Linked DNA regions of Cupriavidus necator. The protein of the gene in region 1 interacts with the protein of each later gene in a pairwise test. Links are inferred from orthologs where the notes say so. Each region holds a gene or a part of one and is shown in the gene's direction. Other genes may lie near its edges. The genes, in order: I6H87_RS18510 and rlmB.

Region 1 (6,218 bases):
ATCGCCTTTATCACCGTGATCATGGTGACCGGCTACTCCACCGCGACCGAAGCCGCAGCCTATGGCGTGGTGGCTTCGCTGGCGCTGGCGTGGGCGGGCGGCTCGCTCACGCGCGCGGCGTTCTGGGACAGCCTGATGTCGGCCACGCGGCTGACCGCGATGATCATGTTCGTGCTGGGCGCGACCTCGTTCCTGTCGGTTACCATGAGCTTTACCGGCATCCCGCGCGCGCTGGCGGAATGGGTGGCGGCGATGCACCTGTCGCCGTGGGCGCTGATCGCCGTGCTGACAGTGATCTACATCGTGCTGGGCACGGCGCTGGACGGCATCTCGATGATCGCGCTGACCACCGCGACGGTGCTGCCGATGGTGCAGGCGGCCGGCTTCGACCTGGTCTGGTTCGGCATCTTCATCGTGCTGCTGGTGGAGATCGCCGAGGTGACGCCGCCCGTGGGCTTCAACCTGTTCGTGCTGCAGAGCATGACAGGCAAGGACAGCAATTACATAGCAAGGGTCTCGCTGCCCTTTTTCATGATGATGGTGGTGGCGATCGCCATCGTCACGATCTGGCCGGGCGTGGTCACCTGGCTGCCGGACATTGTCATGCAGCAGGAAGTCAAATAGCATTGGCCGGCCCCGCCCGCGGCCATTTGCCGCCGGCCCGGCAATATGGAGGGTCCCAGTCCGATGCATGTGATCGTCATCGGCGCCGGCGCGATCGGCGTCAGTTCCGCCTGGTACCTGCGGCAGGCCGGTTTCGACGTGACCGTGCTCGAACGCCGCGCCGCGCCGGCGCAGGAAGCCAGCTTCGGCAATGCCGGCGTGATCGCGCCCGGCTATGTCACGCCATGGGCGGCGCCGGGAATGCCCGGCAAGATCCTGCGCACGCTCTTTGCGCGCGAGGCGCCGGTCCTGTTCCGCCCTTCCGCCGACCCGGCCATGTGGCGCTGGATCGCGCGCTGGCTGCGCGAATGCCGGCTGGAGCGCTACCGCGCCAACAAGCTGCGCATGCAGCGGCTGGCGTTCTACAGCCGCGGGTGCCTGCACCGGCTGCGTAGCGAGCTGGAGATCGACTACGAGCAGTCGCAAGGCTACCTGCAGCTGTTCCGCACCGCGCGCGACCTCGACCTGGCCGCGCCCGCCGTGGCCCTGCTGCGCGAGAACAACGTGCCGCACCGGCTGGTCAGCGCGCAGGAATGCCGCCGTATCGAACCGGGCCTGGCGGCCGACACGCCGCTGGCTGGCGGGCTGCACCTGCCGGAAGACGAGTCCGGCAACTGCCCGATGTTCGTGCGCGCGCTGCACCGGCATGCCGAGGCCGCAGGCGTATCGTTCCGCTTCGACACCCGGGTGGCGCGCGTCAGGCCCGACAACGCGGGCAAGCTGCAGGTCGAGCTGCAGCACTCCGACAAGAAGCGCCCTGGCCAGGTGCTGAGCGCCGACCGCGTGCTGGTCGCGGCCGGCGCCGACAGCACCGCGCTGCTGCGCCCGCTGGGCCTGCGCATGCCGCTGTATCCGGTCAAGGGCTACTCGGTGACGGTGATGGTCCGCGACGAACTGCAGGCGCCGCTGGGCGCGCTGATGGATGAGTCCTACAAGGTCGCGATCACGCGCATGGGCAACCGCCTGCGCGTGGCGGGTACGGCCGAGCTGGGCTCACGCAAGCTTGATCTGCGGCCGGCCGCCCTGAACACCCTGGTCAAGGTCGCGCGCGACTGGTTCCCGGTGGCAGGCAACTACCAGGAAGCCACGCAATGGGTGGGCGCGCGGCCGATGCTGCCGGACGGGCCGCCGCTGATCGGCCCAACAGCCGTGCCCGGCCTGTTCCTCAACCTCGGCCATGGCTCGACGGGCTGGGCGATGAGCTGCGGATCGGGCAAGATTGCCGCTGACCAGATCGCCGCCAGCGCCGGCACCCATGGCGGCCCGGACATCGACATGGAGGGCCTGCTGCCCGACCGCTACGGCCTGGGGCCCGCCAGATAACCACACATGACACCCTCTGCCTCTACCGCCACCTCGCACGCAAACGGCGACGGCTGGTTTGCACTCGATGCCGCTGCCTCCGAACCGGTTCCGCTGTACGACGTCGCCGCCATCCGCCGCATCGAGAACGCCGCCTTCACGCAACTGCCCGCCTTTACGCTGATGTCGCGCGCCGGCGCCGCGGCCGCGCGCTGGCTGGCCTGCCATGCACCCGCCGGCCCGCTGCTGTTCCTGGCCGGCCCCGGCAATAACGGCGGCGATGCGCTGGTGGCCGCCACGCAATTGCACAGCGCCGGCCGTGCCGTGCAGGTATGGCTGACGGCGGACCCGCAGCACCTGCCCGCCGACGCCGCGACCGCCTGGCAGCAAGCGCACGCAGCCGGCGTCCCGGTCAGCGTGGTCGCAGGCATCGCTGCCTCGCATGACGCGGACTGGCCCGCGGGCACCGCTGCGCTCGTCGACGGCCTGCTCGGCATCGGCCTGAACCGCCCCGCCGACGGCACCATGGCGTGGTGGATCGGACAAATCAACCGCAGCGCGCTGCCGGTGTTTGCGCTGGACATCCCCAGCGGCCTGTTCGCCGACACCGGCGCGGGCGCGCCGGCCGTGCGCGCGCAGCGCACGCTGACCTTTATCGCCGCCAAGCCCGGGCTGCTGACGCTCGACGGGCGCGACTGCGCCGGCGAGGTCGATATCGCGCCGATCGGCCTTGACTATCCGCCGGACGAAACGCCCCATTGCCTGGTAAACGGCCCGGCGCTGTTCAGCACGGCGCTGCCGCGCCGCCACCATGCCAGCAACAAGGGCACGCATGGCTCGCTGGCGCTCATCGGCGGCAACCTGGGCATGACCGGGGCGCCGCTGCTGGGCGCCAGGGCCGCGCAGTTCCTCGGCGCGGGCAAGGTGCATATCGGCTTCCTGGCGCAGCCCGCACCGCTGTTCGATCCGCTGCATCCGGAGCTGATGCTGCATGCCGTGGACGCACTGGCCCTCGCTGCCATGTCGGCGCTGGTGATCGGTCCTGGCATGGGCACGGACGCCAACGCACACAAGCAGTTTGCGCGGCTGCTGCAAGCCGCGCCGCTGCCGCTTGTGCTGGATGCCGATGCCCTGAACCTGCTGGCTGCCGATCCGGCGCTGGCCGGGGCACTGGCCGCCAGCGGCGCGGCCTGCGTGATAACGCCGCACCCGCTCGAAGCCGCCCGGCTGATGGGCGTTCCCGTCGCCGAGGTGCAGCGCGACCGGCCCGCTGCTGCCGCAGCACTGGCTGCGCAATGGCAGGCCGTGGTCGTGCTGAAGGGATCGGGCACAGTGATCGCGGCGCCTGACGGCAGCCCATGCACGCTCAACCCGAGCGGCAATGCCGCACTTGCCAGCGCCGGCACCGGCGACGTGCTGGCCGGCATGCTGGGGGCGCTGCTGGCGCAAGGCATGGCGCCGCTGGCCGCGGCCCGGGCGGCGGTGTGGATCCATGGACGCGCCGCCGATGCCCTTGTCGCCCAGGGCACCGGGCCGGCCGGCGTCACCGCAAGCGAACTGTACGCGCCCGCGCGCACCATCTTCAACCAGTTGCTGGCCGGGGCCCGCGCATGACGCGCGGCGCGATGCTGCGCGATCCCGCCGACCGCCGCCACCTGCTCACCGGCATCGCCCTGCTGGTCATCGGGCAATGGATCCTCAGCCTGCTCGATGCCACCAGCAAGACCCTGACGCAGCAAGGACTGCCGCTGGTGGCCGTGGCATGGGTGCGCTATGTCGGCCATGTGGTCGCGATCTTCCTGCTGCTCGGCCCCGCCGGCTGGCGGCACCAGTGGCGGGCGGCAAGGCCAGGGCTGCAGTGGCTGCGGGGCGCGCTGATGCTGGTCTCGACGCTGGTGTTCTTCAGCGTGCTGATGCTGATGCCGCTGGCGCAGGCCACGGCGCTGAATTTCTGCGCGCCGCTGTTCGTGGTGGCACTATCGCCGTGGCTGCTGGGCGAGCGCCCCGGGCGCCATGCCCGCTGGATGCGCTGGACCGGTGTGGTGGTCGGCTTTGCCGGCATGCTGGTGGTGGTGCGCCCGGGGGGCCAGCTCAGTCCGCTCGGTGTCGGCCTGGGCCTGGTGTCGGCGCTGGTGTTCGCGCTGATGCAGATGCTGACACGCCGCATTGCCGCGCACGACACACCGATGACCACGCTGATCCAGAGCGGCGTAACCGGCGCCTGCCTGACCACGCTGATCGTGCCCTTCTTCTGGTTCAGCGCCTGGCCTACGCCGATGCAATGTGCGCTGCTGTTGTCCGCGGGGATCACCGGATCACTTGGCCATTATTTCGTCATCCGGGCCTTCCAGTACGCGGATGCGTCTTTCCTGAGCCCCTTCCTCTACCTGCAGATCCTGTCCGCGACGGTAATCGGCTACCTGGCCTTCGGCCAGTTGCCCGACTGGACCACCGCAATCGGCATCGGCATCATCTGTCTGGGAGGCTTGTGCGTCGCTGGGGGAGAACCCGTGCTACGCGCCATCGCGGCCCGGCTCGGCGGCGCGCGCCGTCAGACAATGTCCGATACTTAGCCTGCGCCCACGCTGGTATGTTGCAAGTGGTAACGATATGACGCCGCTGCCAGGCCGGATCCCGGCAGCGCTGACGATATACTTGCATCTCTGTCTTGTGAGCCGGCAACGCCACGCGGCTCGCGCAACCTCGATTGTCCTGCATGCCCACTGACCTTCACGCCTGGAACGCCCTGCTGCGGCACCACGACACCCTTCGCGACGCCCAGATGCGCGACGGGTTCGATCGCGAAGGCGCGCAGCGCGTCGCACAATTCTCGCTGGAAGCCGCCGGGCTCTATCTCGACTATTCGAAGAACCGGATCACGCCCGAAACCATGCGCCTGCTGGTACAGCTGGCAGCCGAGGCCGGCGTGACCAGACGCCGCGACGCGATGTTCACGGGCGAGCATATCAATACGACTGAAGACCGCGCGGCACTGCACGTAGCGCTGCGCGCGACTGCCGGCGCCGGCTACAAGGTCGACGGCGAGCAGGTCATGCCGGCAATCCGGAAGGTGCTGGTACGCATGCGCGATTTCTCGGAACGCGTGCGCAGCGGCGCCTGGAAGGGTGTCACCGGCGAGCGCATCACCGATGTCATCAATATCGGCATCGGCGGCTCCGACCTGGGACCGCGCATGGTGTGCCGCGCGCTGTCGCACCTGGCCGATGCCGATGGCAATGCCGCGCCGCGCATGCACTTTGTTTCCAATGTCGACGGCACCGACCTGGCCGAGACGCTGGTGCGGCTCGACCCGCAACGGACGCTGGTGATCGTCTGCTCCAAGACCTTCACCACGCTGGAAACCATGGCCAACGCGCGCAGCGCGCGCGCCTGGTTTGTCGCCAACGGCGTGGCCGAGCATGACCTTGCCAAGCATTTCGTCGCAGTCTCGACCAATACCGAAGCGGTGCGCGAGTTCGGCATCGACCCGGCCAATATGTTCGAGTTCTGGGACTGGATCGGCGGACGCTTCTCGCTGTGGTCGTCGGTCGGCCTGTCGATCACGCTGGCCGTGGGCTTCAACGCCTTCGCCGACTTGCTGGCCGGCGCGCGCGCCATGGACGAGCATTTCCGCACCGCGCCGCTGGAACGCAACATGCCGGTGGTCCTGGGCATGCTGGGCATCTGGTACCGCAATTTCTGGCATTTGCCCACCAGCTGCATGGCGCCCTACTCCACCTCGCTGGAGCTGTTTCCCGCCTTCCTGCAGCAGCTGGAGATGGAGAGCAACGGCAAGTCGGTGCAGCTTGACGGGCAGCCCGTGCGCACGCATACCTCGCCGGTGGTGTGGGGCACGGCCGGCACCAACGGGCAGCATGCCTATTTCCAGCAGATCCACCAGGGCTCGCAGGTGGTGCCGGTGGATTTTGTCGCGCCGCTGGTGCCGCCGCGCCGGCTGGCAGGCCATCACGCCAAGCTGCTGGCCAACTGCTTTGCGCAGGCCGAGGCGCTGATGCGCGGGCGCAGCGCCGATGAGCTGCGTGCCGCCGGCCTGAAGGACGAAGTCCGTATCGCCCATATGGTGTTCGAGGGCAATCGCCCCAGCAACACCTTGCTGATGGAAAACCTGACGCCGCATGTGCTGGGTGCGCTGATTGCGCTGTATGAGCACCGCACCTTCGTGCAGGGCGTGGTCTGGAAGATCAATTCCTTCGACCAGTGGGGCGTCGAGCTGGGCAAGATCCTGGCCCGTC
Region 2 (6,263 bases), 920 kb from region 1 along the record:
TCATCGGCCGTCTGCTCAGTGAAGGCGGCGTGCTGGTGGTGGCGCCTGAAGACAAGCGCATCAGCCAGGACATCCTGATCCCGCCCAAGGCGCAGGGCAAGGCACGGGTGGGGCAGGTGGTCAGCGTCGAGCTGATCGAATTCCCCGACCGCTACGTGCAGCCGGTGGGCCGCGTGGTGGAGGTGCTGGGCGAAATCGACGATCCCGGCATGGAGATCGAGATCGCCGTGCGCAAGTACGGCGTGCCACATGCGTTCTCGCCGGCCGCTGCCCAGGAAGCCTCCGCGCTGCCCGACGAGGTGCGCCAGGCCGACCTGGACCACCGCATCGACCTGCGCGACATCCCGCTGGTGACCATCGACGGCGAAGACGCACGCGACTTCGACGATGCGGTCTATTGCGAGCCGGTCAAGATCGGCCGCGCCAAGGGCTGGCGCCTGATCGTGGCGATCGCCGACGTGTCGCACTATGTGCGCCCCGGCACCCCGCTGGATGCGGATGCGCTGGACCGGGCCACTTCGGTCTACTTCCCGCGCCGCGTGATCCCGATGCTGCCGGAGAAGCTGTCCAACGGGCTGTGCTCGCTCAATCCGCACGTGGACCGGCTGTGCATGGTGTGCGATGCCGTGATCACCGCCAAGGGCGAGCTCAAGGGCTACCAGTTCTACCCGGCCGTGATGCATTCGACCGCGCGCCTGACCTACAACGAGGTCTGGTCGGTGCTGTCCAACACCAAGGGCCCCGAGGCGCACAAGCGCGGCGAGCTGGTGCCGCACCTGCAGAACCTGTATGAGTTGTTCCAGGTCCTGCTCAAGGCACGGCGCGCGCGCGGCGCGATCGACTTCGACACCACCGAGACCTATATCGTCTGCAACGCGCAGGGCAAGATCGAGCAGATCCTGCCGCGCACGCGCAACGATGCGCACCGGCTGATCGAGGAGTGCATGCTGACCGCCAACGTCTGCGCGGCCGACTTCCTCGAACGCTTCAAGCACCCGGCGCTGTACCGCATCCACGCGGGCCCCAGCGAAGAGAAGCTGAAGAACCTGCGCGACTTCCTGCGCACCGCCGGCCTGTCGCTGGGCGGCGGCGACAAGCCGCAGGCATCGGACTACGCCGAGGTGATGGACAAGATCAAGTCCCGTCCCGACGCGCCGATGCTGCAGACCATGCTGCTGCGCTCGATGCAGCAGGCGGTGTACAGCCCGGACAATATCGGCCACTTCGGCCTGTCGTACGAGGCCTACGCGCACTTCACCAGCCCGATCCGCCGCTACCCCGACCTGCTGGTGCACCGCGCGATCAAGGCGGTGCTGGCACATACCAAGTACCAGCCGGCGTTTGCGCACGGGACCGAGCTGAATACCGCGATCTCGCCCAAGGCGCGCCGGCTGCAGGCCAAGGACGCCGAGCAGAAGGCAGAACTGACCGCGGCGCGCGCCAGGCGCAACGAGGCCATCTGGGACGAGCTTGGCCTGCACTGCTCGGCCAATGAGCGCCGCGCGGACGAGGCTTCGCGCGATGTCGAGGCCTGGCTCAAGTGCTACTTCATGCGCGACAAGCTGGGCAGCGACTACGCCGGCACCGTCAGCGCCGTGACCTCGTTCGGCATCTTCGTGCAGCTCGACGAGCTGTACGTGGAAGGCCTGGTCCACGTGACCGAGCTGGGCAGCGACTACTTCCAGTACGACGAGGCCCGCAACGAACTGCGCGGCGAGCGCACCGGCATCCGCTACCGCCTGACCGACCGCGTGCGCGTGCAGGTATCGCGCGTGGACCTGGATGCGCGCAAGATCGACTTCCGCCTGGTGCAGGAGCCGTCGGCGAAAACCCTGCGCGCCCGCGCGGGGGGCACCGAGACCCAGCCGCGCGTGCCCGCCGCCCATGCGGTGCCAGCACGCAAGAAGGGCCGCCAGCTGGCGGCGCTGCTGGGCGGCTCGTCCAAGCCGGAAGAGTCGTTCGACGAGACGCTGGACCGCGTGATCGAGGAGCAGCCGGTGTTCGAGGCCGTGATCACGCCGCTCAGGCCGCACGTGAAGACCGGCGGCAAGCCGGCCAAGCGCGCGGCCAAGCCCAAGCCCGCGCACCTGGAGAAGCCGCACAAGCCGGCCTCCAAGTCGCACCAGGCCAAGCCCGCGGGCAAGACGCCGGCCAAGAGCCCGCGCACCCCGCGCAAGCGCTGAAGCTTGCGGGGGCTGCCATGCCGCCGCCTCTCGCCCCCGGCCTGCTGCCGGGGGCGAGAGGGCGAGTACAATCGCGCCATGGCTAAAAACAAACTCCTGATCGGCTTTCACGCCGTCACCGCACGCCTGCGCCAAGATGCCAAGGGCGTGACCGATGTCTATATCGAATCCGCGCGCCGCGACCGGCGCATGCAGGACTTCGTGCGCCTGGCCGAAAGCCTGGGCGTGCGCCTGCATCCGGTCGATGCCGAGCGCCTGCGCGGCATGGCCGGCACCGACCGCCACCAGGGCGTGGTGGCACGTGCCGAAGACGTGGCACTGGCGCTGAACCTGGATGAACTGCTCGACGGCATCGAAGGCACGCCGCTGCTGCTGGTGCTGGACGGCGTCACCGACCCCCACAACCTGGGTGCCTGCCTGCGCGTGGCCGACGGCGCCGGCGCGCATGCCGTGATCGCCCCCAAGGACCGCAGCGTCGGCCTCAATGCCACCGTGGCCAAGGTCGCCAGCGGCGCCGCCGAGACCGTGCCCTATATCACCGTCACCAACCTGGCCCGCACCCTGCGTGAGCTGCAGGAACGCGGCATCTGGGTCATCGGCACCGCCGACGGCACCGAAAAATCGCTGTATGACATCGACTTCAAGGGGCCGACCGCGATCGTGATGGGCGCCGAGGGCGAGGGCATGCGCCGCCTGACGCGCGAGACCTGCGACGAGCTGGTCGGCATCCCGATGGCGGGCGGTGTGGAAAGCCTGAACGTCTCGGTCGCCAGCGGCGTATGCCTGTACGAAGCCGTGCGCCAGCGGCGCCTGCCGCGATAAGTCCATGGCCGCTGATTACGGTCTCCTTGACATGCCGGGGCTTGAGGAAGCACGCCGGCTGATCGCGGCCGCCGGCAATATCTTCGTGCTGACCGGCGCCGGCATTTCCGCCGAATCCGGCGTGCCGACCTTCCGCGACGCGATGACCGGGCTGTGGCAGCAGTTCGACCCGGAAGAGCTGGCCAGCGAGGACGCCTACCGCCGCCAGCCGGCGCTGGTCTGGGAGTGGTACCTGCATCGGCGCGAGCTGGTCGCAGCCGTGCATCCCAACCCGGCGCACCATGCGCTGGTCGCGCTGGCTGCGCAGAGACCTTTCACGCTGGTCACGCAGAACGTGGACGGCCTGCACCAGCGCGCCGGCAGCGCGGGCGTGATCGAACTGCATGGCAACCTGTTCGCCAACAAATGGCTGGACGGGTGCGGACGCTGCAACGAGGCGACCGCGCTGCCCGGCATGCCGCCGCGCTGCAACCTGTGCGGCGCGCTGATGCGTCCGGGCGTGGTGTGGTTCGGCGAGGACCTGCCGCGCGTGGCGCGCTACCGCGCCGAGCATGCGGCGCAGCACTGCGACCTGTGCCTGGTGGTCGGCACCTCGGGGCTGGTCTATCCGGCGGCGGGGCTGCCGGGCCTGGCGCGCGAGCATGGCGCGCCGGTGATCGTGGTCAATCCGCAGCCGTCGGCGCTGGACCAGACCGCGGATATCGTGCTGTCCGCCGCGGCGGGGGCATGTCTGCCATTGCTGTGGCCGCCGCAGCCGGCGCCCTCGGCCGGCTGAGCCTGGATCCGGGCGTTGCCGCCCGGACCATCCTTACTTCGCAATCTCGCCGATCAGCTTCTCCAGCTTGACCGCATCCGCCGCAAACAGGCGGATGCCTTCGGCCAGCTTCTCGGTCGCCATCGCATCCTCATTCAACTGCCAGCGGAAGGCCGGCTCGTCGGCCGCGATGCGGGCGATATTGGCGGCCTGGGCCTGGTCCACCGACAGCTTGTGCGCCACCGGGCCCTGGCCGGCCGCGAGCTGCTCGAGCAGCTCGGGGCTGATGGTGAGCAGGTCGCAGCCGGCCAGCGACAGGATCTGCGTGGTGCTGCGGAAGCTGGCGCCCATCACCTCGGTCGGGTAGCCGAACTTCTTGTAGTAGTCGTAGATCTGGCGCACCGAGCGCACGCCGGGGTCGTTGTCGCCGCCATTGGCGGCCGCGTCCCATTGCTCGCCGGCCTGCTTCTTGTACCAGTCGAAGATGCGGCCGACGAAGGGCGAGATCAGCTGCGCGCCGGCCTCGGCGCACGCCACCGCCTGCACCAGCGAGAACAGCAGCGTCATGTTGCAGCGGATGCCGTCGCGCTGCAGGATCTCGGCTGCGCGGATGCCTTCCCAGGTGGAGGCAATCTTGATCAGCACGCGTTCGCGCGCAATGCCGCGCTGCTCATACAGCTGGATCAGGTGGCGCGCCTTGGCCACGCTGGCCTCGGTGTCGAAGGACAGGCGCGCATCGACTTCGGTCGAGACGCGGCCTGGCACGATCGCCAGGATCTCGCAGCCGAAGGCGATCAGCACTTCGTCCATCACCGCATCGACGCCGCCGTTGCCGTGGTGGTCCTGTACCGCCTTCTCCAGCAGGTGCCGGTATTCGGGCTTTTGCACGGCCTTCAGGATCAGCGACGGATTGGTGGTCGCGTCCTGCGGGGTGTACTGCTTCATCAGCTGGAAGTCGCCGGTATCGGCCACTACCGTGGTGAACTGCCTGAGTTGTTCGAGCTGGTTCATGGTCGCTTGGTCGTCTGCTTGTGCGTCTGCAAAATCGTTCGCGGGCATCAGGGGTGCGCGTACGGCACCCGGTCCGGTCCATTGTACCGTCGCCCGCGTGACCTGCCGCCGCAATCCGCTACACTACGCGTTTCCCCCAACGCAATCTGGCTGTTGTCATGACTCAGGATGAACTCAAGGCGCTGGTCGCGCAAGCTGCCGCCGACTACGTGAAGCAGGAAGTGCCCGAAGGGGCAGTGCTCGGGGTGGGCACTGGCTCCACTGCCAATCTCTTCATTGACGCCGTGGCGGCATTCAAGGAGCGCTTCGCCGGTGCGGTGTCGAGCTCCGAGGCCTCCACGCGCCGCCTGCAGCAGCACGGCTTCAAGGTGCTGGACCTGAACGAAGTCGACGAGATCCCGGTGTATGTCGACGGCGCCGACGAGATCGACGCCAGCGGCGCCATGATCAAGGGCGGCGGCGGGGCGCTCACGCGCGAGAAGATCGTGGCTTCGGTCGCGAAGCGCTTTGTCTGCATCGCCGACGGCAGCAAGCTGGTCCAGACCATGGGCACCTTCCCGCTGCCGGTCGAGGTGATTCCGATGGCACGTGCAGCGGTGGCGCGCAAGCTGCAGGCCCTGGGTGGCCAGCCGCGTCTGCGCATGACCAAGGAAGGCGGCATCTACAAGACCGACAACGGCAATGTGATCCTGGACGTGGCCGGCCTGAAGATCGACGATCCGCGCGGCCTGGAACAGGCCGTCAACCAGGTGCCGGGCGTGGTCACGGTGGGCCTGTTCGCGTTGCGCGGCGCGGATGTGTTGCTGCTGGGCACCGGCGACGGCGTGCAGCGCACTGACTACTGAGCAAAGTCGTCCGCTGCCAAGCAAAAAGGGGTGCCTGAGGCACCCCTTTTGTCATTGGCCGGTCCGGTTCAGGACTGCGGCGGCACGTAGCCCTGCGCCTGGTCGGCGCCCTCGCCGAAGAAGTACTTCTCGGTCTGCTTGAGCAGGTACTGGCGCGCGCGCGCATCGGCCATGTTCAGGCGGTTTTCGTTGATCAGCATGGTCTGGTGCTTGAGCCAGCCAGCCCAGGCTTCCTTCGACACGCTTTGCCAGATCTTCTTGCCCAGTTCGCCGGGCAGCGGCGGGAAGTCGAGGCCTTCGGCTTCCTTGTTCAGCTTGATGCATTGGACCATGCGGGCCATGGGGACTCCTTGGTATGTTCGTTAGAGCTTCGGCGCTGGCGCTATTGTAGCCAAGCGGGGCACCGGGCCGCGGCGCTGCGGCGATTGCCCCTACGGCTTCAGAGCTTTTTCATCAGCACCATGGACTTGCGCTGCCAGTTGTAGAGCTTGCGCTTGTCCTCGGGCAGGTCGTCGACGTTGGCGTGGACGAAACCGCGCTTCAGGAACCAGTGTTCGGTCCGGGTGGTGAGCACGAACAGCTTCTCCAGGCCGAGCGCGCGGGCGCGGCGCTCGATGCGCTTGAGCAGGCGCTCGCCGTCGCCGGTGC

The links.
Region 2: the proteins of I6H87_RS18510 (region 1) and rlmB interact in binary tests that used the Escherichia coli proteins (3 or more experiments, as listed by UniProt). The link is inferred for Cupriavidus necator from one-to-one orthologs.

What each region holds. Positions count from the first base shown.
Region 1 is NZ_CP066018.1:3,930,161-3,936,378, forward strand. What follows is about bases 1,429-4,285. They hold I6H87_RS18510 (bifunctional ADP-dependent NAD(P)H-hydrate dehydratase/NAD(P)H-hydrate epimerase), read left to right. Parts: upstream 1,429-1,992; coding sequence 1,993-3,579; downstream 3,580-4,285. Other genes in these bases: I6H87_RS18505 (D-amino acid dehydrogenase), read left to right, coding at 1,429-1,986; I6H87_RS18515 (DMT family transporter), read left to right, coding at 3,576-4,285. Also shown: I6H87_RS18500 (TRAP transporter large permease), read left to right, coding at 1-624; more of I6H87_RS18505, read left to right, coding at 688-1,428; more of I6H87_RS18515, read left to right, coding at 4,286-4,538; pgi (glucose-6-phosphate isomerase), read left to right, coding at 4,682-6,218. UniProt on the Escherichia coli protein: Bifunctional enzyme that catalyzes the epimerization of the S- and R-forms of NAD(P)HX and the dehydration of the S-form of NAD(P)HX at the expense of ADP, which is converted to AMP.
Region 2 is NZ_CP066018.1:3,012,259-3,018,521, forward strand. What follows is about bases 1,232-4,133. They hold rlmB (23S rRNA (guanosine(2251)-2'-O)-methyltransferase RlmB), read left to right. Parts: upstream 1,232-2,261; coding sequence 2,262-3,005; downstream 3,006-4,133. Other genes in these bases: rnr (ribonuclease R), read left to right, coding at 1,232-2,183; I6H87_RS14105 (SIR2 family NAD-dependent protein deacylase), read left to right, coding at 3,010-3,780; tal (transaldolase), read right to left, coding at 3,814-4,133. Also shown: more of rnr, read left to right, coding at 1-1,231; more of tal, read right to left, coding at 4,134-4,770; ribose-5-phosphate isomerase RpiA, read left to right, coding at 4,929-5,615; I6H87_RS14120 (oxidative damage protection protein), read right to left, coding at 5,684-5,956; argA (amino-acid N-acetyltransferase), read right to left, coding at 6,055-6,263. UniProt on the Escherichia coli protein: Specifically methylates the ribose of guanosine 2251 in 23S rRNA.